4 regions of the Bradyrhizobium sp. NBAIM08 genome follow, and region 3 is predicted to be linked to each of the others. Evidence: predicted binding sites of a transcription regulator. Region 3 holds the regulator's gene; each other region holds the start of a gene.
What was found. Region 3 encodes HrcA, which represses chaperone genes, less so after heat shock. Its sites were predicted from a motif close to GTTAGCACTCNCNNNNNGNGAGTGCTAAC; they were not measured.
Positions count from the first base shown of each region.

Region 1: groES (co-chaperone GroES) is a predicted target of HrcA. The motif match lies at 3,610-3,638, and genes of this name have one in related genera.
Region 2: I6F37_RS05100 (co-chaperone GroES) is a predicted target of HrcA. The motif match lies at 3,307-3,335, and genes of this name have one in related genera.
Region 4: groES (co-chaperone GroES) is a predicted target of HrcA. The motif match lies at 3,062-3,090, and genes of this name have one in related genera.

Region 1 covers NZ_JADYVR010000004.1:287,506-293,269, reverse strand. The annotation lists gene I6F37_RS16035 (hypothetical protein) at 70-1,275, opposite strand; gene groL (chaperonin GroEL) at 1,473-3,104, opposite strand; gene groES (co-chaperone GroES) at 3,223-3,519, opposite strand; gene I6F37_RS16020 (hypothetical protein) at 3,834-4,355, shown strand; gene I6F37_RS16015 (protein phosphatase CheZ) at 4,589-5,374, opposite strand; gene I6F37_RS16010 (L,D-transpeptidase) at 5,690-5,764, shown strand, end outside.
Region 2 covers NZ_JADYVR010000001.1:1,037,231-1,042,994, reverse strand. The annotation lists gene I6F37_RS05115 (slipin family protein) at 1-126, shown strand, start outside; gene lepB (signal peptidase I) at 288-1,034, shown strand; gene groL (chaperonin GroEL) at 1,260-2,900, opposite strand; gene I6F37_RS05100 (co-chaperone GroES) at 2,949-3,263, opposite strand; gene I6F37_RS05095 (usg protein) at 3,643-3,930, shown strand; gene I6F37_RS05090 (tetratricopeptide repeat protein) at 4,065-5,764, opposite strand, start outside.
Region 3 covers NZ_JADYVR010000008.1:159,750-165,513, forward strand. The annotation lists gene I6F37_RS26180 (hypothetical protein) at 1-198, shown strand, start outside; gene pncA (bifunctional nicotinamidase/pyrazinamidase) at 429-1,151, shown strand; gene grpE (nucleotide exchange factor GrpE) at 1,303-1,920, opposite strand; gene hrcA (heat-inducible transcriptional repressor HrcA) at 2,015-3,103, opposite strand; gene rph (ribonuclease PH) at 3,272-3,985, shown strand; gene rdgB (RdgB/HAM1 family non-canonical purine NTP pyrophosphatase) at 3,997-4,632, shown strand; gene hemW (radical SAM family heme chaperone HemW) at 4,619-5,764, shown strand, end outside.
Region 4 covers NZ_JADYVR010000014.1:36,760-42,523, reverse strand. The annotation lists gene I6F37_RS32870 (DUF2274 domain-containing protein) at 1-231, shown strand, start outside; gene I6F37_RS32865 (MFS transporter) at 377-2,011, shown strand; gene I6F37_RS46000 (DUF2274 domain-containing protein) at 2,081-2,188, shown strand; gene I6F37_RS45785 (DUF2274 domain-containing protein) at 2,181-2,351, shown strand; partial or broken gene I6F37_RS32855 (DNA ligase) at 2,583-2,825, shown strand; gene groES (co-chaperone GroES) at 3,133-3,447, shown strand; gene groL (chaperonin GroEL) at 3,538-5,178, shown strand.

The sequences.
Region 1 (5,764 bases), on a different contig from region 3:
GGCGGGGAATCCAGTACGCCGCAGCCTATCGATTCCATCGCTGCTGTCTCGGAGTACTGGAAGTCAAGCCTACTTCCAGACCGACTTGTCGGCGTCCCAGCGCTGGCCCTTCAGCTCCTTGACGAGCGCCTCGATCGAGCCGTTGTCGTCGGGCAGATCGCCTTCTTCGTCGAGGCTCGCATCGTCGGACAGATTGAGCCTGGCCCCGCTGCCCTCGTCGGCCGTCGTGGTCGCCGGGCTGCCGATCCAGAGCATGAGCTTGTCGGTGGTGCCCGGCTTGTCGGGCGAGACCAGGCCTGCAAGCTCGATCGTGTCGGTGAGCTCGAGCGCCGGGAAGTCCTGGTTCGGCCGCTTGAACACCAGCTTGAGCCTGCCGGTGGCCGGGTTGAAGTTTTGCGTGACCGGCTTTGCCGCGAGCGTCCTGCTCAGCACGCTCGCCACCGCCGTTGCAAGCTTGCCCTTGTTGATCTTGTCGCCCTCGCGCCAGTCGGCCGCAGGGAAGCGGATGGTGCGGTCCATCTCGGTCATGCCCGCGGTCCAGCCTGCGGCGGTGACGCCCGGCATTGCCTTGAACTTCGCCAGCAGCGCGCCGGCGCGCTCGGGATCGACCGACATGGTGATGGTCTGCTCGCCCGCGCGCAGCGCGTCGCAGCCGACATTGAGGCTCGCCAGCGTCACCTCGACCTCCTGGCCCTTCAGGCTCTTCAGGAAGTCGGTCGCCGCATCCAGCTTGACCTTGACCGCGATCGCTTCCGGCGAGACGTCGGTGAAATCCTTCGGCTGCGGCGTGATGCCGTCGTCGGAGGTCTGACTGTCCAGGAATTCCTTTTCGCTGAGATCGGAATTGTCCGGCGAGGTCACTTCGGTCACCGCCTGGCCGACCGCGATCTGGCCGCGGAATTCGAACATGTCGCCGGACTGCTTGCGCGTCAGCTTGACGCTGACCGGCGACTTCTCACTGATGCTCTGCGTCGTTCCGGTCAGCGTCTGGCCGGCCACCTGGAGGTTGACGACGAAGCGGTCCTTGCGGTCGGAGTTCTTCGCGATGGGGTAGCAGACGTCGAGCACCGCCGCGGTCAGCGTCTTGCCTTGGCGCGTCTCCTTCAGGATCACGTCGGCATTGCCGTCCATCAGCCCGTCCATCGCGGTGAAATAGCGCGTCTCGGTTCCCCCCGGCGCGGTCGCCTTCGGCGACAGCTTCATCTGGGCGGAGGCCTGCGGCGGAACGGCGAGCAGGGCCAGAACGGCCGTGGAGCAAACCAGAAGCGCACGCATCGATGACATCCTCGCGCAACGGCCATGATCCGGAAAGCGTGAAGCGGTCTCTAGGATCATGCCCAAACAATCAGAATCGGCGCGCCACCGTAGTGGGTTTTGGCCGCTGGTTGAATCGGAAAGCGAAACGGGCAGGGTCGGCAAAAAAGAAGGCCGCCCGGAGGCGGCCTTCGCAACTCTGTCACGGAACGGAAGGCTTAGAAGCCGCCCATGCCGCCGCCGGGGGGCATCGCGGGCGGAGCTTCCTTCTTCGGCATCTCGGCGACCATGGCCTCGGTGGTCACCAAGAGGCCGGCCACGGAAGAAGCGTCCTGCAGCGCGGTGCGCACCACCTTGGCTGGATCGATGATGCCCTTCTCGACCATGTCGACATAGTCCTCGTTCTGGGCGTCGAAGCCGAAGGTCTCGGACTTGTTCTCCAGGATCTTGCCGACCACGATCGAGCCTTCCACGCCGGCGTTCTCGGAGATCTGGCGGATCGGGGCTTCCAGCGCCTTCAGCACGATGTTGATGCCGGCCTGGACGTCGTCATTGGCGTTGGTGAGACGGCCGACCGCCTTCTTGGCGCGGAGCAGCGCGACGCCGCCGCCGGGAACGATGCCTTCCTGCACCGCGGCGCGGGTGGCGTTGAGCGCGTCCTCGACGCGGTCCTTCTTCTCCTTGACCTCGATCTCGGTGGCACCGCCGACGCGGATCACCGCGACGCCGCCGGCGAGCTTGGCGAGGCGCTCCTGGAGCTTCTCGCGGTCGTAGTCCGAGGTGGTCTCCTCGATCTGCGCCTTGATCTGGCCGACGCGGGCCTCGATGTCGGGCTTCTTGCCGGCGCCGTTGACGATCGTGGTGTTCTCCTTGTCGATCACCACCTTCTTGGCGCGGCCGAGCATCTTCACCGTGACGTTCTCGAGCTTGATGCCGAGCTCCTCGGAGATCAGCTGGCCGCCGGTCAGGATCGCGATGTCCTCCAGCATGGCCTTGCGGCGGTCACCGAAGCCCGGCGCCTTCACCGCGGCCACCTTCAGGCCGCCACGGAGCCGGTTGACGACCAGGGTGGCCAGCGCCTCGCCCTCGACGTCCTCGGCGATGATGACGAGCGGCTTGCCCGACTGCACCACGGCTTCCAGCACCGGCAGCATGGCCTGCAGGCCCGAGAGCTTCTTCTCGTGCAGGAGGATGTAGGCGTCCTCGAGCTCGGCGGTCATCTTCTCGGCATTGGTGACGAAGTAGGGGCTGAGATAGCCGCGGTCGAACTTCATGCCCTCGACGATATCAACCTCGGTCTCGAGCGACTTGTTCTCCTCGACGGTGATGACGCCCTCGTTGCCGACCTTCTGCATCGCCTGGGCGATCATCTTGCCGATGGCGGCATCGCCGTTGGCCGAGATGGTGCCGACCTGGGCGACCTCGGAGGAGGCGGCGACCGGCTTGGCGCGCTTCTCGATGTCCTTGATGACGGCGGCAACCGCGGTGTCGATGCCGCGCTTGAGATCCATCGGGTTCATGCCGGCGGCGACCGCCTTGGCGCCTTCGCGCACGATGGCCTGGGCCAGCACGGTCGCGGTGGTGGTGCCGTCGCCGGCGAGGTCGTTGGTCTTGGAGGCGACCTCACGCACCATCTGGGCGCCCATGTTCTCGAACTTGTCCTCGAGCTCGATCTCCTTGGCGACCGTGACGCCGTCCTTGGTGATGCGGGGGGCGCCGAAGCTCTTCTCGATGACGACGTTGCGGCCCTTCGGACCGAGCGTCACCTTGACGGCGTTGGCGAGAACGTCGACGCCGCGCAGCATGCGATCGCGCGCGTCTCCGGAAAACTTGACGTCTTTGGCAGCCATGGTCTGCAATCCCTCGTGTTATGTGATGTGTGTTGTCTTGTGCCGTGCGGCGGAACGATGGATGCCCGGATCGCCTGGATCCGGGCATGACATTCAGCGGCTGTTCAGGCGGACGGCCTTAGGCCAGCACGCCCATGATGTCCGACTCCTTCATGATCAGGAGCTCTTCGTTGTCGATCTTGACCTCGGTGCCCGACCACTTGCCGAACAGCACGCGGTCGCCGACCTTGAGGTCGATCGGGATCAGCTTGCCGGTCTCGTCGCGGCCGCCGGGGCCGACGGCGACGACCTCGCCCTGGGACGGCTTTTCCTTGGCCGTGTCCGGAATGATGATGCCGCCCTTGGTCTTTTCCTCGGCGTCGATACGTTTGACCACGACACGGTCATGCAGCGGACGAAATTTGGATTTAGCCATGACGTTTCCCTTTGGAGGCTCGCTTCGGAAGTAGTGGGGTCGGCGGGGCGGCGCTTCCGTCCGCCCTCGCGTCGAGGATCGAACGGCGCGCTTAGCAATCGGGCTTTCCGAGTGCTAATAGTGGGTCCGGAAATATGGCTTGGCCGCGATCCTGTCAAGCAAAGGTGGTTAAGCGATTGTTGAGGCGGATATAGGATGGTGGCATTGGAAACTCGCTCGGGGCGTCGCCGTAAAGAACGACGTCATTGCTCCGGCAGCGGTTTTGCGCTTGGCTGCGGGAGGGGTGCGGCCATGGTCTTGTTCGGGGGAATGCCATGATCAGTTCGGCTCACGCGCGCACGGTTGCCAATCTGGCGGCCGCCTCTTGTCTGGCGCTGCTGCTGGGCGCCTGCGGCGGCGGCTTCAACCTGCCGTCCCTCACGTCGTCCCCGCCGCCGCCCGATGCCGAACCTGGCGTCGCTCCGGAAATGCCCGCCACCATCCGCGCCGACGAGATCGTCGGCCGCTGGGGCCTCGCCTCGTTCCAGAACCCGGCCGATCGCGCCCGCACCGAGAAGATGGCGCGCGAGCAATGCAGGAACCCCTACGTGATCACCGCCGGTTCCTCCGGTGGCGTGATCATGCATCTCGCCGACCAGGCGACGCCGCAGGAGCTGCGGCTGAAGGGCTCGCCGAGCGGCAAGAACTACATCGGGCCGGCCGGCCCGACCCCCGGCGACCAGGACCGCGAAATCGTCTCCTTCGACGGTCGCGTCATGATCACCCGCTTCATCGACAAGGACGCTGGCACCCGCTACGGCAACATGGTCTACGTCCGCTGCGCGCCGAGGGCGTGACGGTCTCTTACCCTCTCCCCTTGTGGGAGAGGTGGCTCGCCGCGTAGCGGCGAGACGGGTGAGGGGTCTATCTCCTCACGAACGGTCTTGCGAGTCGAGAGAACCCTCATCCGGCGCTTCGCGCCACCTTCTCCCACAAGGGGAGAAGGGAAGAAGAGTTCACGATCTGCACCGGCCAAAACAAAAAACGCCGGCCCAAGGCCGGCGTTTTGTTATTCCGATGTCGTCGCCGCTCAGTCGAACAGCGCGTCGATGTCGTCCTGCGAGGCGTGGCCGACGTCGCCGGCGAGCTTGGGGCCGTTGAGGAGCTTCTCGTCCTCGCTGCGGTTGTCGACCTGCGCGGGCACATGGGACTTGATCGCGTCGACGCCGCCCCAGATCTCCATCATCGCGTTGATGTGCTGCTCGATGAACTTCATCGTGCCCATGACCTTGCTGATGCGCTGGCCGGTCAGGTCCTGGAAGTTGCAGGCTTCGAAGATCGAGATGACGCGTTCCTGGATGTCGTCGGCAAGGCGCTTCTGCTGATCGATCGAGTCCACCTTCGACATCGCGCTGGCGGCCTGGTCGATCGATTCCGCGGCTTCGAGGATCTGCTGGGTCGCCTGCTCGGTGCCGCCGACCACCGCGCCGAGCTCGCCGTTGACCTTGGCCATCTCGCCGCCGTCGAAGCTCTTGCCGTGCAGCGTCGCGATCTCGCGCTTGGTGCGGTCGATGGCGTCGTGGATGAGGTCGAGCTCGACCTTCAGCTTCTCGCACTGCTCGATCTGCGCCCGGTAGGTATCGAGCATGGTGCGCGCTTCGGCAAGCTCGTGCGCGGTCGAGGCGTCGATCGCCGCCATGGCAGCGCTGCCGGACAGCGGGGCCGCGACGATGCCCTTCGCCATCTGGGCGCGGATCGCGCGCAGCTCGGCCATGATCTCGCTATGCATCGGGAGTGCCTCTTCAGTTACGTCTACAATGGGCATCTCGCCACCGACGATATCTTCGACGCGAAAACGCTTGCGGTGAACAGCCATCAGGATACTCCCCCACCTCACTCACGCGTCTTTGTAGGCAGAAGCGATTTAACACGAAGTTCACAGCAGGAACTGCTGATCGGCCGCGCGCGACGCGGCGCAAAGAAGCGATTAACCATGGCCGCGCGGCGTTCATCGAAAATAAACGCTGATCGCCAAATTGCAGGCGCGCTCGCGACGTGGTGAATCCAAACGCGCTGTCCGTTTACCAAACAAAACGGCTTTTGCTTTTTATTGACCACGTCGAAGAGCGCGGATCAGCCACCGGCTCTCCACGACGCATGTGATCTAGACGAAACAGTACAGAGTACGTCGATGTTCAAGAAAATGTCTGTCGCGCTGCTCGGCAGCGCTTGCACCTTCATGGCCGGCGCGAACGACGCGGGCGCC
Region 2 (5,764 bases), on a different contig from region 3:
GAGCTGGAGTCGCTGGAGCGGCTGGTCGAGAAGGTCGGCCGCATCGACCTCCATGCCGGTGAAGGCCAGGGCCTCGATGCCCTCCTGACCCGGCTCGTGCGTCTGAAGGCGCCCGAGAGCGCATGAACCGAAGGGCCGCCCACGGGCGGCCCTTCACATCGGCGTTGCTGCCGTCTGCGATGAACGCGATCGGCGCGAGGCGCGACCAAATTTGAGCTCGTCGGGGATTGAGCGCGCTCGCAGGTTGCGTCATCTTGGGGCCGCAACGTCTTGATCAGGGAAGGCCCATGACCGTTCTTCAGGAATCGATCCGCCCCGCGGCACGATCCAGCGACTGGAAGGCGATCGTCGTCCTGATCCTCATGATCCCGGTGCTGTGGTCGCCGGTGATCCTGTTTCGCTTCGTCCTGTATCAGCCGTTCAACATTCCGTCCGGTTCGATGACACCGGCGCTGATGGTCGGCGACTACGTCTTCGCCGCGAAATACGCTTACGGGTATGGCCGCTATTCCCTCCCATTCGCGTCGTCCTGGATCTCGGGCCGCATCCTCGCCGCCGATCCCGAATACGGGGATATCGTGGTATTCCGGACGGCGAAGGACAGTTCTGCCGACTACGTCAAACGCGTCGTCGGCCTGCCCGGAGACCGCATCCAGATGCGGCAGGGCCGGCTCATCCTCAACGGCCGCCCGGTGACCCGCGTCGCCCTGGAGGCGACATTTGCCGGCGACGCCTGCGGTGTCGACGACCGCGCCGCCGTCAAGCGCTGGCGCGAGACGCTGCCGAGCGGTGCGTCCTATGTGACATACGACTGCCTCGACAACGGCTATCTCGACAACACAGACGTCTTCACGGTGCCGCCGGGCCACATCTTCGTGCTCGGCGACAACCGCGACAATTCCACCGACAGCCGCGTGCAGTCGACGTTCGGCTTCGTGCCGATGGACAATCTCATCGGCAAGGTGACGCGGATCTTCTGGTCGCTGGATGAAGACGGCGAGCCGCGCTTCGAGCGGCTCGGGAAGGTGGAGTAAGGCTTGCTCCGTCATTCCGGGGCGGCGCGCAGCGCCGAGCCCGGAATCCATAATCACAGCCAGATGGAGTGGGCCCGCTATGCCCGTCGCCCGTGAGTTTCGTGGTTATGGATTCCGGGCTCGCGCCCAAGAGGGGCGCGCCCCGGAATGACGTGCTCCCCAAAAAACAAAAACCCCGGCATCGCTGCCGGGGTTTCGCATTCGTATCGTGCCTGAGAGGCTGGATCAGAAGTCCATGCCGCCCATGCCGCCGCCCGGAGGCATCGCGGGGCCGGCGCCGCCCTTCTTGGGCAGCTCGGCGACCATGGCTTCCGTGGTGATCAGGAGCGCGGCCACCGAGGCAGCGTTCTGGATCGCGGTACGGACCACCTTGGTCGGGTCGATGATGCCCTTCTTGACGAGGTCGGCATATTCGCCGGTCTGGGAGTCGAAGCCGTAATTGTAGGCCTTGTTCTCCAGGATCTTGCCGACGATCACCGAGCCGTCTTCACCGGCGTTGATCGCGATCTGGCGAGCGGGGGCCGACAGCGCCTTGCGCACGATCTCGACGCCGGTCTTCTGGTCGTCGTTCTTGGTGCGCAGACCCTTGAGCTGCTCGGAGGCACGGAGCAGGGCAACGCCGCCGCCCGGAACGATGCCTTCTTCCACGGCCGCGCGGGTCGCATGCATCGCGTCATCAACGCGATCCTTGCGCTCCTTCACCTCGACCTCGGTCGCGCCGCCGACGCGGATCACCGCGACGCCGCCCGCGAGCTTGGCGAGACGCTCCTGGAGCTTCTCACGGTCGTAGTCCGAGGTGGTCTCCTCGATTTGCGCCTTGATCTGCGCCACGCGCGCCTCGATGTCGGCCTTCTTGCCGGCGCCGTTGACGATCGTGGTGTTCTCCTTGTCGATCATCACCTTCTTGGCGCGACCGAGCATGTTGAGCGTGACGTTCTCGAGCTTGATGCCGAGGTCTTCCGAGATAGCCTGGCCGCCGGTCAGGATCGCGATGTCCTGCAGCATGGCCTTGCGGCGATCGCCGAAGCCCGGAGCCTTGACGGCCGCGACCTTGAGGCCGCCGCGCAGGCGGTTCACGACGAGGGTCGCAAGCGCTTCGCCTTCGACGTCCTCGGCGACGATGACCAGCGGCTTGCCGGTCTGCACCACGGCCTCGAGCAGCGGCAGCAGCTCGTTCAGCGAGGAGAGCTTCTTCTCGTTGATGAGGATGTAGGCGTCGTCCATCTCAACGCGCATCTTGTCGGCGTTGGTGACGAAGTAGGGCGAGATGTAGCCGCGGTCGAACTGCATGCCCTCGACCACGTCGAGCTCGGTCTCGAGCGACTTGGCTTCCTCGACGGTGATGACGCCCTCGTTGCCGACCTTCTTCATGGCGTCGGCGAGGAACTTGCCGATTTCGGCATCGCCGTTGGCCGAGATGGTGCCGACCTGGGCGATCTCGTCGTTCGAGGTGACCTTCTTCGAGTTCTTCTCGAGGTCGGCCACGACGGCTTCGACCGCGAGGTCGATGCCGCGCTTGAGGTCCATCGGGTTCATGCCGGCGGCGACCGACTTGGCGCCTTCCTTCACGATCGCCTGGGCGAGCACGGTGGCGGTGGTGGTGCCGTCGCCGGCCGCGTCAGCGGACTTGGAGGCGACTTCGCGCACCATCTGCGCGCCCATGTTCTCGAACTTGTCGTCGAGCTCGATCTCCTTGGCGACGGTGACGCCGTCCTTGGTGATGCGGGGAGCGCCGAACGACTTGTCGAGCACAACGTTGCGGCCCTTCGGACCGAGCGTGACCTTCACCGCATTGGCGAGAACGTCGACGCCGCGCAGCATCTTGTCGCGCGCTTCAACCGAGAATTTGACTTCTTTGGCTGCCATCTGGAGTTTTCCTTAGGTGAGTTTGACTGGAGGGGAGGAGAGGGGCTCTTAAGCCGCCTTCTTCTTGGACTCGCTGACTTCGAGAACGCCCATCACGTCGCTCTCCTTCATGATCAGCAGGTCCTGGCCGTCGATCTTGACCTCGGTGCCGGACCACTTGCCGAACAGCACGCGGTCGCCGACCTTCAGGTCGATCGGGATCAGCTTGCCAGCTTCGTCGCGGCCACCGGGACCAACGGCGACGACTTCGCCCTGGGAGGGCTTTTCCTTGGCAGTGTCGGGAATGATGATGCCGCCAGCGGTCTTCTCTTCTGCGTCGATGCGCTTGACCACGACGCGGTCGTGAAGCGGACGGAATTTCATGCAGTCCTCCTAAGCAATTGCACGTGTTGAGGATTTGGAGATTGTTAGCAGTCGTTGCCCGTGAGTGCTAGCACGGGCGAGCCTGAAATAGGACAGGAATTTTGCGGGAGCAAGGGTTTGTAGCAGAAAAATTAGCAGCCGAAAGCGCGGACTGCCAGAAACCCCTCGCCATCGTTAACCGGGCAGCCGTGACCGTATTAGCACGGAGTCGTCTCTGCTGCTAAAGCATTGAATTTCAACAGCTTGTTAAACTTTTGGGCTTGAGATGAGTTGTCAGTTTGCGTCACATTTCTCGTCTGTGAGCGCATCGTTTCCGGGTGGCTCCCCGGGGCACGGACCAAGCCACTCGCCGAATGCGCTCCTGCAAAGGAGGTTTGGCATGGGACTGCGCGTTGGGGGCGTTTCCGAGGAATTCCGGAAACAGATGCTGGGCTACGGGCTGACGACGGCACAAATTCTCTATCGAATGCCGGATCATCCCTCGCTGCTCCAGACCTATGTCTGGCAGAACTACGACATGTTTCCGAAATTCCCCGCGCTCACCGATTTCCTGGCGTTCTGGCAGGAGAAGCTCGACGGTCCGCTCCATTCGGTGACGGTGGCCCATTCCAAGCTGATCAAGCCGGCCGAGCTCCGCGCCGTCGACGGCGTGTTCCGCCTGCATTGAGGTCGCGTAGAGTGGATTAGCCCGCAGCGGCGCGAAGCGCTGTCGCTGGCGTAATCCACCTCGTTTCTCTCCGCGTGCCGAAACAGAAACGGTGGATTACGCCTTCGGCTAATACACCCTACGAGATCACGCAATCAAACGCCGCCGCTGCAATAACGCGTCCACATCGCGCGATAGGCCGCGTCCACCGCGCGTGCATATGAGACGGGGTTGCCCGCGGCCGCGGCGTTGATCGTTGCGGGCAACTCGCGGCGCAACTTGTCGAGCTCGCCGATCTCGGCCGCGCGGCTGGCCGCGATCTCGACATAGGCCTCCTCGCTGTCGGCGACCCAGTCCGGCAGGCCAAGCGCGGTGAGGATGGCGCCGGCGGCGCGGCCCGGCAGGCTGTTGCCGAGCTTCGCCACCACGGGCACACCCATCTGCAGGGCTTCCCATGTGCTGACGCCGCCGTTCTGCGGAAACGGATCGAGGGCAATATCGATGCGATTGAACGATGCCAGATGCTCGTCCCGCAACGTGGCCCCGAGCAGATCGACGCGTTCGGCCGGCAATCGGCAAGCCGCAAATCGCGCCAGCAGCTTGTCGCGGACCAGTTGATCGTCGAGAGCCACGTCCTTGATCAACAGTCGCGAGCCCGGCACCCGCTCGAGGATCCTGGACCAGACTGCCGCCGCCTCGTCCGAGATCTTGCTGATCCGGTTGAAGACACCGAACGTGACGAAGCCGTTCGAGAGCGCCGGCGTTCCGGCCCGCGTAATCCCGGCCGGCAGCGGCGCCAGCGTCACGAAGCACGGCAGGTCGACCACCGTCTCTGCAAACAGATGCCGAACCTCGTGCGGAATCCCGACCGGATCCGAGAACAGATAGTCGATTGTCGGCAACCCGGTGCCGGTGCCATGGCCCCAGCCGTGCGCCTGGATCGGTGCCGGCTTGCGCGCAAATACGCCGAGGCGGTTTCCTTTTGTATGGCCGGACAGATCGATCAGGATATCGATGCGATCGTCGCGAATCTGGGCGGCGAGGCGATCGTCGCTCCATTGCGAGGCGTCACGCCAGCGATCGGCGATGCCTTGAAATTCGCGTGTCGTCGCGTCCTCCTTCGCCGAGCACGAGTAGCACACGATCTCGAACTGGGCGCGGTCATGGTGTTGCAGGACGGGCTTGAAGATGAACGCAGCCGAATGCGCGTTGAAGTCCGAGGAGACGTAGCCAAGCACCAGGCGGCGATCCGGATCGCGGCCGTTGTCATGCGGTGCCGCCGCTTCTGAAGCGATTCTCGCGCCGATCCGCTCCCACCATACGCGTCGCGCCTGCTGATGCCGCTCGACGCTGGCGTCCGGCACAAAATCGAGCGTGAAGATCTTGCTCGAGATCGCGCTCTCGAGATCGGGCCTGATATCGAGGGCTCTGTCGAAACTGGCGAGGGCTTCGTCGACCCGGCCTAGTCCGGCAAGACAAAGGCCCAGCACCAGATGAGCCTGATCGGAATCGGGCGCGATCGCGAGCGCCCTCTCGCAATCGGATAGTGCCTGGGCCATCTGCCGGGTCTGGAGCAAGACATTGGCGCGCCAGAGCCATCCGTTCACGTCGTCAGGGGCGAGGGCGATTGCCCGGTTGCAATCCGCCATGGCCTCGTCGAATCGCTGCAGCTCCCGGAGTGCCACGGCGCGGTTCGCCAGCGCCGCCGCATAGTCGGGCTTGATCGCGAGCGCGCGGTTCAGGCTTGCAAGAGCCTCGTCGTAGTTGCGCAGACGGCAGAGCGTGGAGCCGCGGCCGTTGTGGGCTTCGGCGAGGTTTGCGTCGACGGCGAGCGCCCGATCGTAGCTGTCGAGCG
Region 3 (5,764 bases):
AACGGCCAGCAAGGCTTCGAGACCCGGATCGACGGCGTCAGCGGCAAGGACAAGGTCCCGGTGACGGTGGTGCAGTGGATCCGCTTCTCGAGCGGCGGCGCATCATTGCGCATCATCGCCAGCGCCCCGCGCGACCAATGGCAAGCCGCCTTCACCCGCTTCCGCACCGTACGCGACGGGATTCAGCCGAAGGGGTAGGACGAAGCCGGCGCTAATCGTGGTTGGTCGCAGTTTCACGAAGAACCTTCGCCCAACTTCTCCCTGTGGTTATGGATCCCGGGTTCGCGCTTTGCGCGCCCCGGGATGACGGCGCTATGGGCTTTGTCAGCCCACGCGCTGGACAGAACCGGCCGCATTTTCGGGCTTCTGTTCGTACACGAACGGAACTAGGCTTCCTCCCGTTGGATCATCCTGGAGGGGAGGTAGACATGCTGGTTCGGCGACAGGTCTTGGCAATGCTTGGAACGACGGCGCTGGCGACGCTCGCGCCAAGCGCGCTGTTCGCGGCCGCACCGATCAAGCCGGACGAAGCGTCCGCGCTGCTCGTGATCGACGTGCAGAACTGCTTCCTGCCCGGCGGGAGCCTCGCGGTAAAGGAAGGCGAGCAGGTGGTGCCGGTCATCAACAAGATCTCGAAGGCATTTGCGAATGTGGTGCTGACGCAGGACTGGCACACGCCGGGCCACGTTTCGTTTGCGTCGGTTCATTCCGGCAAGAAGCCGTTCGAAACGGTCGACCTGCCCTACGGCAAGCAGGTGCTGTGGCCGGACCATTGCGTGCAGGGCACCGAGGGCGCGGCGCTGTCGAAGGACCTGTCGATCCCGCACGCCGAGCTCATCATCCGCAAGGGATTTCACAAGAACGTCGACAGCTATTCGGCCTTCCTCGAGGCCGACGGCAAGACCTCGACCGGGCTCGCCGGCTACCTGCGGGGCCGCAAGATCAAGCGCGTCTTCGTCGCTGGTCTTGCGACAGACTTCTGCGTCGCCTGGACCGCGCTCGACGGGCGCAAGGCGGGCTTCGAGGTCTATGTGGTGGAAGACGCCTGCCGCGGCATCGACACGCAGGGCTCGCTCGCCAAGGCCTGGGCCGACATGGCCAAGGCGGGCGTGAAGCGGATTCAGTCTGCGGATATCGCGGTGAGCGCGTAGGCGGCGCGCTATCCTCCGTCATTCCGGGGCGCGCTTCAGCGCGAGCTATGGTGCGCAATTTGCGCACCTGAGAATCCATTGTGCGGTTGTCTCTGCTGTTCAATGGATTCCGGGTTCTCGACTTCGTCGAGCCCCGGAATGACGCCAACACTCAGTTCGCCGCGCTGCTCGATTCGTTGTTGTTCGCCGCGGGCGCAGTCTTCGCGCCGCCCTTGGCGACGCCGACCAGCGCCGGGCGCAGCACGCGGTCACCGATGGTGTAGCCGGCCTGCATGATCTGCACCACGGTGCCCGACGGCACCGACGCGTCAGGCACTTCGTACATTGCCTGGTGGAAGTTCGGGTCGAACTTCTGGCCCTGAGGATCGAGCTTCTTCACGCCGTGTTTTTCCAGCGCGTTGAGCAGCGCGCGCTCCGTGAGCTCGACGCCCTCGATCAACGAGACCAGGCCGGGATCGGCCGCAGCACGCGCCTCCGCCGGAACGGCATCGAGTGCGCGCTGGAGATTGTCGGCGATGTCGAGCACGTCGCGCGCGAAGCCGGTGATGCCGTAGAGGCGGGCGTCGGCGACTTCCTTTGCGGTGCGCTTGCGCAAATTCTCCATCTCGGCCAGCGTCCGCAGCATGCGGTCGCGCGCTTCAGCCGCTTCCTTTTGCAGGGTTTCGACCGAACCCGGCTCGGGATCGTCGGGCATGATGTAGGGTTTCGACACCACGGGCTCGCCGGTCGCTGCAGTCGTGTCTTGGGGTTGCCGGTCTTGCTCGGTCATCGGCTCTGATCTCGAACTCGTTTCAGGGATGTTGGCCCGGATATCGTGCTTAAGCCCGCGAAAATCAAGCGCCCGTGATCGGCAGAAAGGCCGGTCAGCCCCCCAACAGGCGGCTGACGATGCGGGCGGCGTAGTCCACGGTCGGGATCACGCGGGCATAATTCAGCCGCGTCGGGCCGATCACGCCGAGAACGCCGACGATGTGGCCGGCGGCATCCCGATAGGGCGAGATGATGGTGGAGGACCCCGACAGCGAGAACAGCTTGTTCTCACTGCCGATGAAGATGCGCACGCCTTCGGCGGTCTCGGCCCGGCCGAGCAGATCGATCACGCCGCGCTTGGTCTCGAGGTCGTCGAACAACAGGCGAACCCGCTCCAGATCCTCCAGCGCGTGCAGATCTTCGAGCAGATTGGCGTGGCCGCGGACGATGAGCTGACGGTCCTCGCTCTCGCCGCCGGACCAGCTGGCAATGCCGGCCGAGATCACTTTCTGTGTCAGCTGATCGAGCTCGGCACGGGCCTCGCCGAGTGCGGTCTCGAGCTCGAGCCGCGCTTCGGCCAAGGTCCGGCCGCGGATCCGCGCATTGAGGAAATTGCCGGCCTCTGTCAGCGCCGAAGAGGGAACTCCGGGCGGCAGCGTCAACACGCGGTTTTCAACCTGGCCGTCTTCGCCGACCAGGATCACCAGCGCTTTTTCCGGTTCCAGGCGGACGAATTCGATGTGCTTCAGCCGCGCATTGGATTTCGGCGTCAGCACGACGGCGGCGGCCCGGGTCAGGCCGGAGAGCCGCATCAAGGCCTGGTCCAGCGCCGCCTCGACCGATTGCGCCTCGCCGACGGACGAGAGCTGGCTCTGGATCGCCTGCCGCTCGGCCTCGTTGAGGTCGCCGACCTGCATCAGGGCATCGACGAAGAAGCGCAGGCCCAATTCCGTCGGCAGCCGGCCGGCGGAGGTGTGCGGGGCATAGATCAGGCCGAGCTGTTCCAGATCGGCCATGACGTTGCGCACAGATGCCGGCGACAGCGGCATCGCAATCAGGCGGGAAATGTTGCGCGAGCCGACCGGCTCACCGGTCGCGAGATAGCTTTCGACAATTTGACGAAAGATGTCGCGGGAACGCTCGTTGAGCTGGGCAAGGCCTGCGCGCGGCGCGATCAGATGGATCGGATCGTGATGGGCCACAGACGGTAACTCCTCTCAGATCCTTATAATTTGTCCATCCGGGCCGCGTCTGACAAGCGTGGCGTTTGCAGGCCGACGGTCAGGGGGTGAATAAGCCCTTGCCGCCCACCCCCGCCCCACCTACAAGCACCGCGAACAGCCTATTCCCGTGAGTTTTGGAGATTTCCCATGCGGCCAAGCCGCCGTGCGCCCGACGAATTGCGCCCCGTGACGCTGGAGCGCGGCGTGGTCAAATATGCGGAAGGCTCGTGCCTCGTTAAATTCGGCGACACCCATGTGCTGGTCACCGCCACGCTGGAGGACCGCCTGCCGCCGTGGCTGAAGGGGCAGGGCCGCGGCTGGGTCACCGCCGAATACGGCATGCTGCCGCGCGCGACCTCCGAACGCACCCGCCGCGAGGCCTCCGCCGGCAAGCAGAGCGGCCGCACCGTCGAGATCCAACGCCTGATCGGCCGCTCGCTTCGCACCATCGTCGATCTCGAAGCTCTCGGCGAGCGCCAGATCACGGTCGATTGCGACGTGCTCCAGGCCGACGGCGGCACGCGCACGGCCTCGATCACCGGCGCCTGGGTCGCGCTTGCCGATTGCCTCAACTGGATGAAGGCGCGCACCATGGTGAAGGCCAACGTGATGCGCGACAACGTCGCCGCGATCTCCTGCGGCATCTACAACGGCACGCCGGTGCTCGATCTCGACTATGCCGAGGATTCGGAAGCCGAGACCGACGCCAATTTCGTCATGACCGGCGATGGCCGCATCATCGAGGTGCAGGGCACCGCGGAACGCGAGCCGTTCACGCAGGACGAGTTCCTGAAGCTGATCGCCCTGGCGCAGAAGGGCATTGCGCGCCTGGTGGACTTGCAGAAACTGGCCGTGGCGTAGTCAATAAGCCCATGCACCGCCGAATCACCGACAAGCTCGTCATCGCCACCCACAATCCCGGCAAGCTCGCCGAGATGAGGGAGCTGCTCGCGCCGTACGGGATCGAGGCGGTGTCGGCCGGCGAGCTCGGCCTAGACGAGCCCGAGGAAACCGGCAACGATTTCCGCAGCAACGCCGCGATCAAGGCGATCGCCGCGGCGGAGGCGACCAAGCTGCCCTCCTTCGCCGACGATTCCGGCATCGTCGTCGACGCACTCGACGGTGCGCCGGGAATCTACAGCGCGCGCTGGGCCGGCCCGACCAAGGATTTCAACGCGGCGATGGCGCAGATCGAGCGCCTGCTGCAGGAGCGCGGCGCCACCACGCCGGACAAGCGCAAAGCCCACTTCGTCTCGGCGCTTTGTGTGGCCTGGCCCGACGATCATCGCGAGGAGGTCGAGGCGCGCGTCGACGGCACGCTGATCTGGCCACCGCGCGGCACAGCCGGCTTCGGCTACGACCCGATGTTCCTGCCGGACGGGCACAGCCGCACCTTCGGCGAGATGACCAGCATCGAGAAGCACGGCCTGCCGCCGCTTGGGCTCGGCCTGTCGCACCGCGCCCGCGCTTTTCGGAAACTGGCGGAGATCTGCCTTGAGCCGCGCTAACAAGGATGCGTTTGGCGTCTATGTGCACTGGCCGTTCTGCCTGTCGAAGTGCCCCTATTGCGACTTCAACAGCCACGTCCGCCACGCCGCGATCGACGAGACGCGCTTCGCCGCCGCCTTCGCCCGCGAGATCGCAACGACCGCCGAGCGCGCGCCCGGCCGCGAGGTCACCTCGATCTTCCTCGGCGGTGGCACGCCGTCACTGATGCAGCCCGCCACCGTCGGCGCGGTGTTAGACGCGATCGGCAAGCACTGGTCCGTCGCAGGCGACGTCGAGGTGACTCTGGAAGCGAACCCGACCAGCGTCGAAGCCACGCGCTTTGCCGGTTATCGCATCGCCGGCGTCAACCGCGTCTCGCTCGGCGTGCAGGCGCTCGATGACGCCTCGCTCAAAGCGCTCGGCCGCATGCACAGCGCGCGCGAAGCGCTCGATGCCGTCGCCATCGCGCGCCGCGCGTTCGACCGCTATTCGTTCGACCTGATCTACGCCCGCCCCGACCAGACGCCGGCGATGTGGGCGGGCGAGCTGCGGCACGCCATCGATGAAGCGGCCGAGCATCTGTCGCTCTATCAATTGACGATCGAGGAAGGCACGCCCTTCTTCGGCCTGCACCAGGCCGGCAAGCTGAAGACGCCGGACGAAGCGGTCGCCCGCGCGCTCTACGACGTCACGCAGGAGACCTGCGACAAGCTCGGGCTGCCCGCCTACGAGATCTCCAATCACGCGCGGCGCGGTGCCGAATGCCGGCACAATCTGGTGTACTGGCGCGGCGAGGAATATGCCGGCATCGGCCCCGGCGCACATGGCCGTCTCGACATCGACGGCGTGCGCCACGCCACCGCCACCGAGAAGCGTCCCGAGGCCTGGCTGATGCGGGTCGAGACCAACGGCGACGGTGTCGTCAGCGACGAGCTCCTCAACAGCGAGGAGCGCGCCGACGAATTCCTGCTGATGGGATTGCGGCTCGCCGAAGGCATCGATCCCGAACGCTACAAGGCCCTCGCCGGCCGCCCGCTCGACCCCCGCCGCATCGCGCTCTTGCGCGAGGAAGGCGCGATCACCGTGGATGCGACGGGACGGCTGCGCGTGACCAGCAGCGGTTTTCCGGTGCTGGATGCCGTGGTCGCGGAT
Region 4 (5,764 bases), on a different contig from region 3:
GAAGACGATAAACCGGTCAAGCTCACTGTCGAACTGCCGGCGACGGTCTTCAGGGACCTCAAAAGCTATGCCGAGATTCTGACGCGTAGCGGGGGCGCGACGACGGCGACCGAGCCTGCAAAATTGATCGCGCCGATGATCGAGCGCTTTATGGCAACCGACCGTGCCTTTGCGAAGGCACGGCGTAATACTGCTCAACCCTCGCCAGGGCCGGCGGAAAGATCCGGATAACGCTCGCGAAGCAGGTCAAGGAACGGACGCAAAGGGACGATCGTTCAGTGTTGCCTTCGAGAGGTGGCCGGGACCGAAGCCCATCAAGTCAAATCCGGTCATAGACCAGGATTTTGCTCACGTAGACGCGTTCAGGTGAAGTCAGATGCCATATATCGATGCCGCGGGTGTGAATCTTTATTTTGAGGAAGCCGGGGAAGGTCATCCGATCATTTTCCTGCACGAGCTCGGCTCAGATAGCCGCGAATGGGAAACCCAGGTTCGCTACTTTTCTCGTGCTTATCGCTGCATCACCTTCAATGCCCGCGGATATGCCCCCAGCGACGTTCCTGACGATCCAACTCTGTATGGCTGGGAGCTTGCTGTGAACGATATCGCCGCCGTCATGCGTGGCCTCGTCGTCGAACACGCACACCTGGTCGGATTGAGCATGGGCGGATATGCCGCCTTGCAGTTTGGATTACGCAGGACAATCAACGCCTTGGTCGCCGCTCCCCTGACATTGGAGTTGGGGCTCGACGCTGGTGATCTTGGCTTGCTGACATCGGTCTATTTTCTCACCTTCGCGGCGGCGCAGATACCGGTCGGCATCCTTCTGGATCGGTATGGTCCGCGGCTGATCCAGAGTGTGCTGCTGGTTGCTGCTGCGGTCGGCGCCGCATTGTTTGCTACGTCAGACAATTTGCTCATGCTGCTTCTAGGCCGGGCGCTACTCGGTCTCGGCGTCGCCGCGAGCCTGACCGCCGGATTGAAAGCCCTCGTTCTCTGGTTTCCGAACGACCGTCTTCCGTTTCTCAACGGCCTGATGGTCATGCTCGGTGCATTGGGAGCGGTAACCGCGACCTCGCCGGCGCAGCTGTTGCTGGCTTGGGTGGGGTGGAGGACGCTGTTCGCATTGTTCGCTGTCGTCACGGCCGGCTGTTCGGCGATGATCTATCTCTTGGTGCCGGAGAGTGCATCGGCAACGCCGGTCCTGCGTGGAACAGCCATGGCCAGCTTGAAGAAGATTTATACCGATCCGCATTTCTGGCGTCTGGCGCCGCTATCAGCGACTTCCGTCGGCACCGCCTGGGCGCTGCAGGGACTTTGGGCGGCGCAGTGGTTCACTGACGTCGAGGGACTTGATCGCGCTGCTTTGGTGCAACATTTGTTTGTCATGGCCGTCGCGCTCAGCCTGGGTGCGCTCCTGCTAGGCGTTCTGGCTGACCGGCTGCGTCGCTATGGCATTGGAACAGAGGCGCTCCTCGCGGTCGTCGGCCTTCTGTTCATTGCCGTGCAACTCGCGATTATCCTGCGATGGCCGTTGTCATCATACGTCCTGTGGGCCGCTGTGGCCGCCGTCGGCGCAGCTACAGTGCTTAGCTATGTGCTCCTGGCTAGTTATTTCCCGAAAGAACTTGCCGGACGGGCCAATGCTGCGCTGAACGTGCTCCATATCGGTGGAGCGTTTGTCCTGCAATATGCCACTGGCGTCGTCCTTGAACATTGGACGCCTCAGGCGGGGCATTATCCGGAGATCGCCTACCAGACAGCCTTTATCTCCAATCTTGTCCTTCAGATCATCGCATGGGTCTGGTTCGCTTTCCGGTGGGTGCTTCGGCCGCCAGCGCTAGGTTCAGCGATTAGGAGCGCCAGCGTCGGCGGCGGCGGAGGTTCAGCCTTCCGGTACTGTGGGACGATCACAGCAAGCACTGGCGCCATTCTATGCGACACCGCGGCTATGTCGGTCCGTCAGCCGATAATGCTGGACGCAACGTCTTCGTTCGCCGTTCCTGCCTAGTCGTGACAGTGAGAAACTCGCGCAATACCGCACTCCTGTTGAAAGGTGAAGGGAGGAACACCGGGATGAATCTCAAGCTTCGACCACTTCAAGACGACAGGGCCCGTCAAGCTCACGATCGGGCTGCCGGCGGCGGTCTTCATGGATCTCAAAAGCTACGCGGATTTTGATGCGTAGCGGAGCCACGACGACGCCGGCTGAGCCTGCCAAATTCATCGCGACGATGATCGAGCGTTTCATGGCAACCGGCCGCGCCTTTGCGAAGGTACGGCGAAATGCTGTTCACCTCGGTCCTGGATCGGCCGAGAGATCCGGATATCCGAAATGCCATCGCCGTTGAAATCTTTTTGTCGGTCGGCACTTCACGGGAGATCCGGGTGATGGGATCGACGAGACGGATAAGTCCAGATGGAGTTCGTCCGCATCTGCAACCGGGGCATGGTTCTTTCGCAGGGGTGCAAGGTCTTTGAAGGACGCGGCAAGGAAGCGGTCGAGTACTATTTCCATCACGAGTTCGAAACACCCACTGGCCGTCGGGCGGCGCGGTCGATCGAGGGGCAAGAGCGGAGCCCTTCCGGCTGACGACGGCACGACCGACTTCTCTGTTCTTCAGAATGAACTCAAAGGCCGCTCGACGAAGATCGTGATGGTGGCTTTTGACCTTCTATACCTGAACGGTCGCGATCTGCGCAGTGTGACGTTGTTCGAGCGCAAGACGCTGCTGCGTAAGATCATTTCTGGCACGGCGATCCAATTCAGCGAAAGCTTCGAGATCGACGGCCAGGATATGTTCAAGCATGCCTGCAAGACGGGCTGGAAGGCGTGGTCTCTATTCGCGTTGGTAAGCCGACCGTAGCCACTACGTTTTGGGCGAGCGCTGGCGACTTGCCGGTTTGATTGGGCGTGCGACAGGTATACCAGCTAACCTCAGCCGAGCACGTCTCCAGTTAGCCATAGAGACTGATGGCAGGCGACCGTCCTGAGCGCCTATTTTTCTGCCAGAGCCCCTTGCTCCCGCAAAAATCCTATCCTATCTCAGCTCGGCCCGTGACTAGCACTCACGGGCATCGATTGCTAGCACTCCAAAATCTCTAACTCGTGCAAATGCTTAGGAGGGCTGCATGAAATTCCGTCCGCTTCACGACCGCGTCGTGGTCAAGCGTATCGACGCAGAAGAGAAGACCGCTGGCGGCATCATCATTCCGGATAGTGCCAAGGAAAAGCCCTCGCAGGGCGAAGTCATCGCCGTTGGCCCCGGTGGCCGCGACGAGAGCGGCAAACTGACCCCGATCGACGTCCAGGTCGGCGACCGTGTCCTGTTCGGCAAGTGGTCGGGCACCGAGGTCAAGATCGACGGCCAGGACCTGTTGATCATGAAGGAAAGCGACATCATGGGCGTGCTCGAAGCTCCCGCTTCGAAGAAGAAGGCCGCCTAACCAACCGCTCGCACCGCTCACCCCTGAGGAGCGCCTGCCGGGCGTCTCGCCAAGGGTGAGATGAGACCAAGACAACTCAGGGAAACCAATATGTCAGCCAAAGAAGTGAAATTCGGCGTCGACGCCCGCGACCGCATGCTGCGCGGTGTCGATATCCTCGCTAACGCCGTGAAGGTCACGCTCGGCCCGAAGGGCCGCAACGTGGTGCTCGAGAAGTCGTTCGGCGCGCCGCGCATCACCAAGGACGGCGTCACCGTGGCCAAGGAGATCGAGCTCGACGACAAGTTCGAGAACATGGGCGCGCAGATGGTCCGCGAAGTCGCCTCCAAGTCCGCTGACGCGGCCGGCGACGGCACCACCACCGCGACCGTGCTCGCCGCTGCCATCGTGCGCGAAGGCGCCAAGTCGGTCGCCGCCGGCATGAACCCGATGGACCTGAAGCGCGGTATCGACCTCGCGGTCGAAGCCGTCGTCGCGGATCTCCAGAAGAACTCGAAGAAGGTCACCTCGAACGAGGAGATCGCCCAAGTCGGCACCATTTCCGCCAACGGCGATGCCGAGATCGGCAAGTTCCTCTCCGACGCCATGAAGAAGGTCGGCAACGAGGGTGTCATCACCGTCGAGGAAGCCAGGTCGCTCGAGACCGAGCTCGACGTCGTCGAGGGCATGCAGTTCGACCGCGGCTACATCTCGCCCTACTTCGTCACCAACGCCGACAAGATGCGCGTTGAGATGGACGACGCCTACATCCTGATCAACGAGAAGAAGCTCTCCTCGCTGAACGAGCTGCTGCCGCTGCTCGAGGCCGTGGTGCAGACCGGCAAGCCGCTGGTCATCGTCGCCGAGGACGTCGAAGGCGAAGCGCTTGCGACCCTGGTCGTGAATCGCCTCCGCGGTGGTCTGAAGGTCGCGGCCGTCAAGGCTCCGGGCTTCGGCGATCGCCGCAAGGCCATGCTGCAGGACATCGCGATCCTGACCGGCGGCCAGGCGATCTCGGAAGACCTCGGCATCAAGCTCGAGAACGTCACGCTGCAGATGCTCGGTCGCGCCAAGAAGGTGATGATCGACAAGGAGAACACCACGATCGTCAACGGCGCCGGCAAGAAGGCCGACATCGAGGCTCGCGTTGCCCAGATCAAGGCGCAGATCGAGGAGACCACCTCGGACTACGACCGTGAGAAGCTCCAGGAGCGTCTCGCCAAGCTCGCGGGCGGCGTGGCGGTGATCCGCGTCGGCGGCGCGACCGAGGTCGAGGTGAAGGAGCGCAAGGATCGCGTTGATGACGCGATGCATGCGACCCGTGCGGCTGTCGAGGAAGGCATCGTCCCGGGCGGCGGCGTCGCTCTTCTCCGTGCCTCCGAACAGCTCAAGGGTCTGCGCACCAAGAACGACGACCAGAAGACTGGCGTCGAGATCGTGCGCAAGGCACTGTCCTGGCCGGCCCGCCAGATCGCGATCAACGCCGGCGAAGACGGTTCGGTCATCGTCGGCAAGATCCTCGAGAAGGATCAGTACGCCTACGGCTTCGACTCGCAGACCGGCGAGTACGGCAACCTCGTCTCCAAGGGCATCATCGACCCGACCAAGGTCGTGCGCACCGCTATCCAGAATGCCTCCTCCGTGGCGGCGCTGCTGATCACGACGGAAGCGATGGTCGCCGAGCTGCCGAAGAAGGCCGCAGCCGGCCCGGCCATGCCTCCGGGCGGCGGCATGGGAGGCATGGACTTCTGATCCAGCCGCGAAACGAGAATTACAGAACCCCGGCACCAATGCCGGGGTTTTTCTTTGACGCCGTATTATGTCCCCTTGTTTTCGGGTGCGCTTAGCCCAAGCCCCAACTTCATAGGAAGTTGAAAAAGCCGGTGTAGATATGCCGACCACGGCAACAGCAGCAAATCCTCGATGGCTTGCCCGGCACCTTGCCCGAAATGCTGCACCATCGGGTGGGCGGCGTCACCGAGCAGCGTCACATGCCCGCGCTACCAATACCGCAATGGCGACCGATCGTAGATGCCCTGCGCTGGCGCTGCTGGGAGACCCGAAGGACGCACGCGCGCTGCTGCGGCCGGCCTTGCCCTCGATGCCAACTTCACGATCCGCCGCTACCGCACCAACGGCAAAGTTGACAACCCGACTTATTTTGCCAACGTGCTAATCTGCGGCTATGCGCTTTCCTTCAACGCACTGACGCGCCAGACCGGTGACGTCGATATTCTCGTCCCACGACCCCGGAAAACAATCGACGCTGGACCGCGGCCTTGAGCGAACTGCCGGACGGCGCGGCGAAGGAGCCTTTCGAGATCGCCGACGACCAATT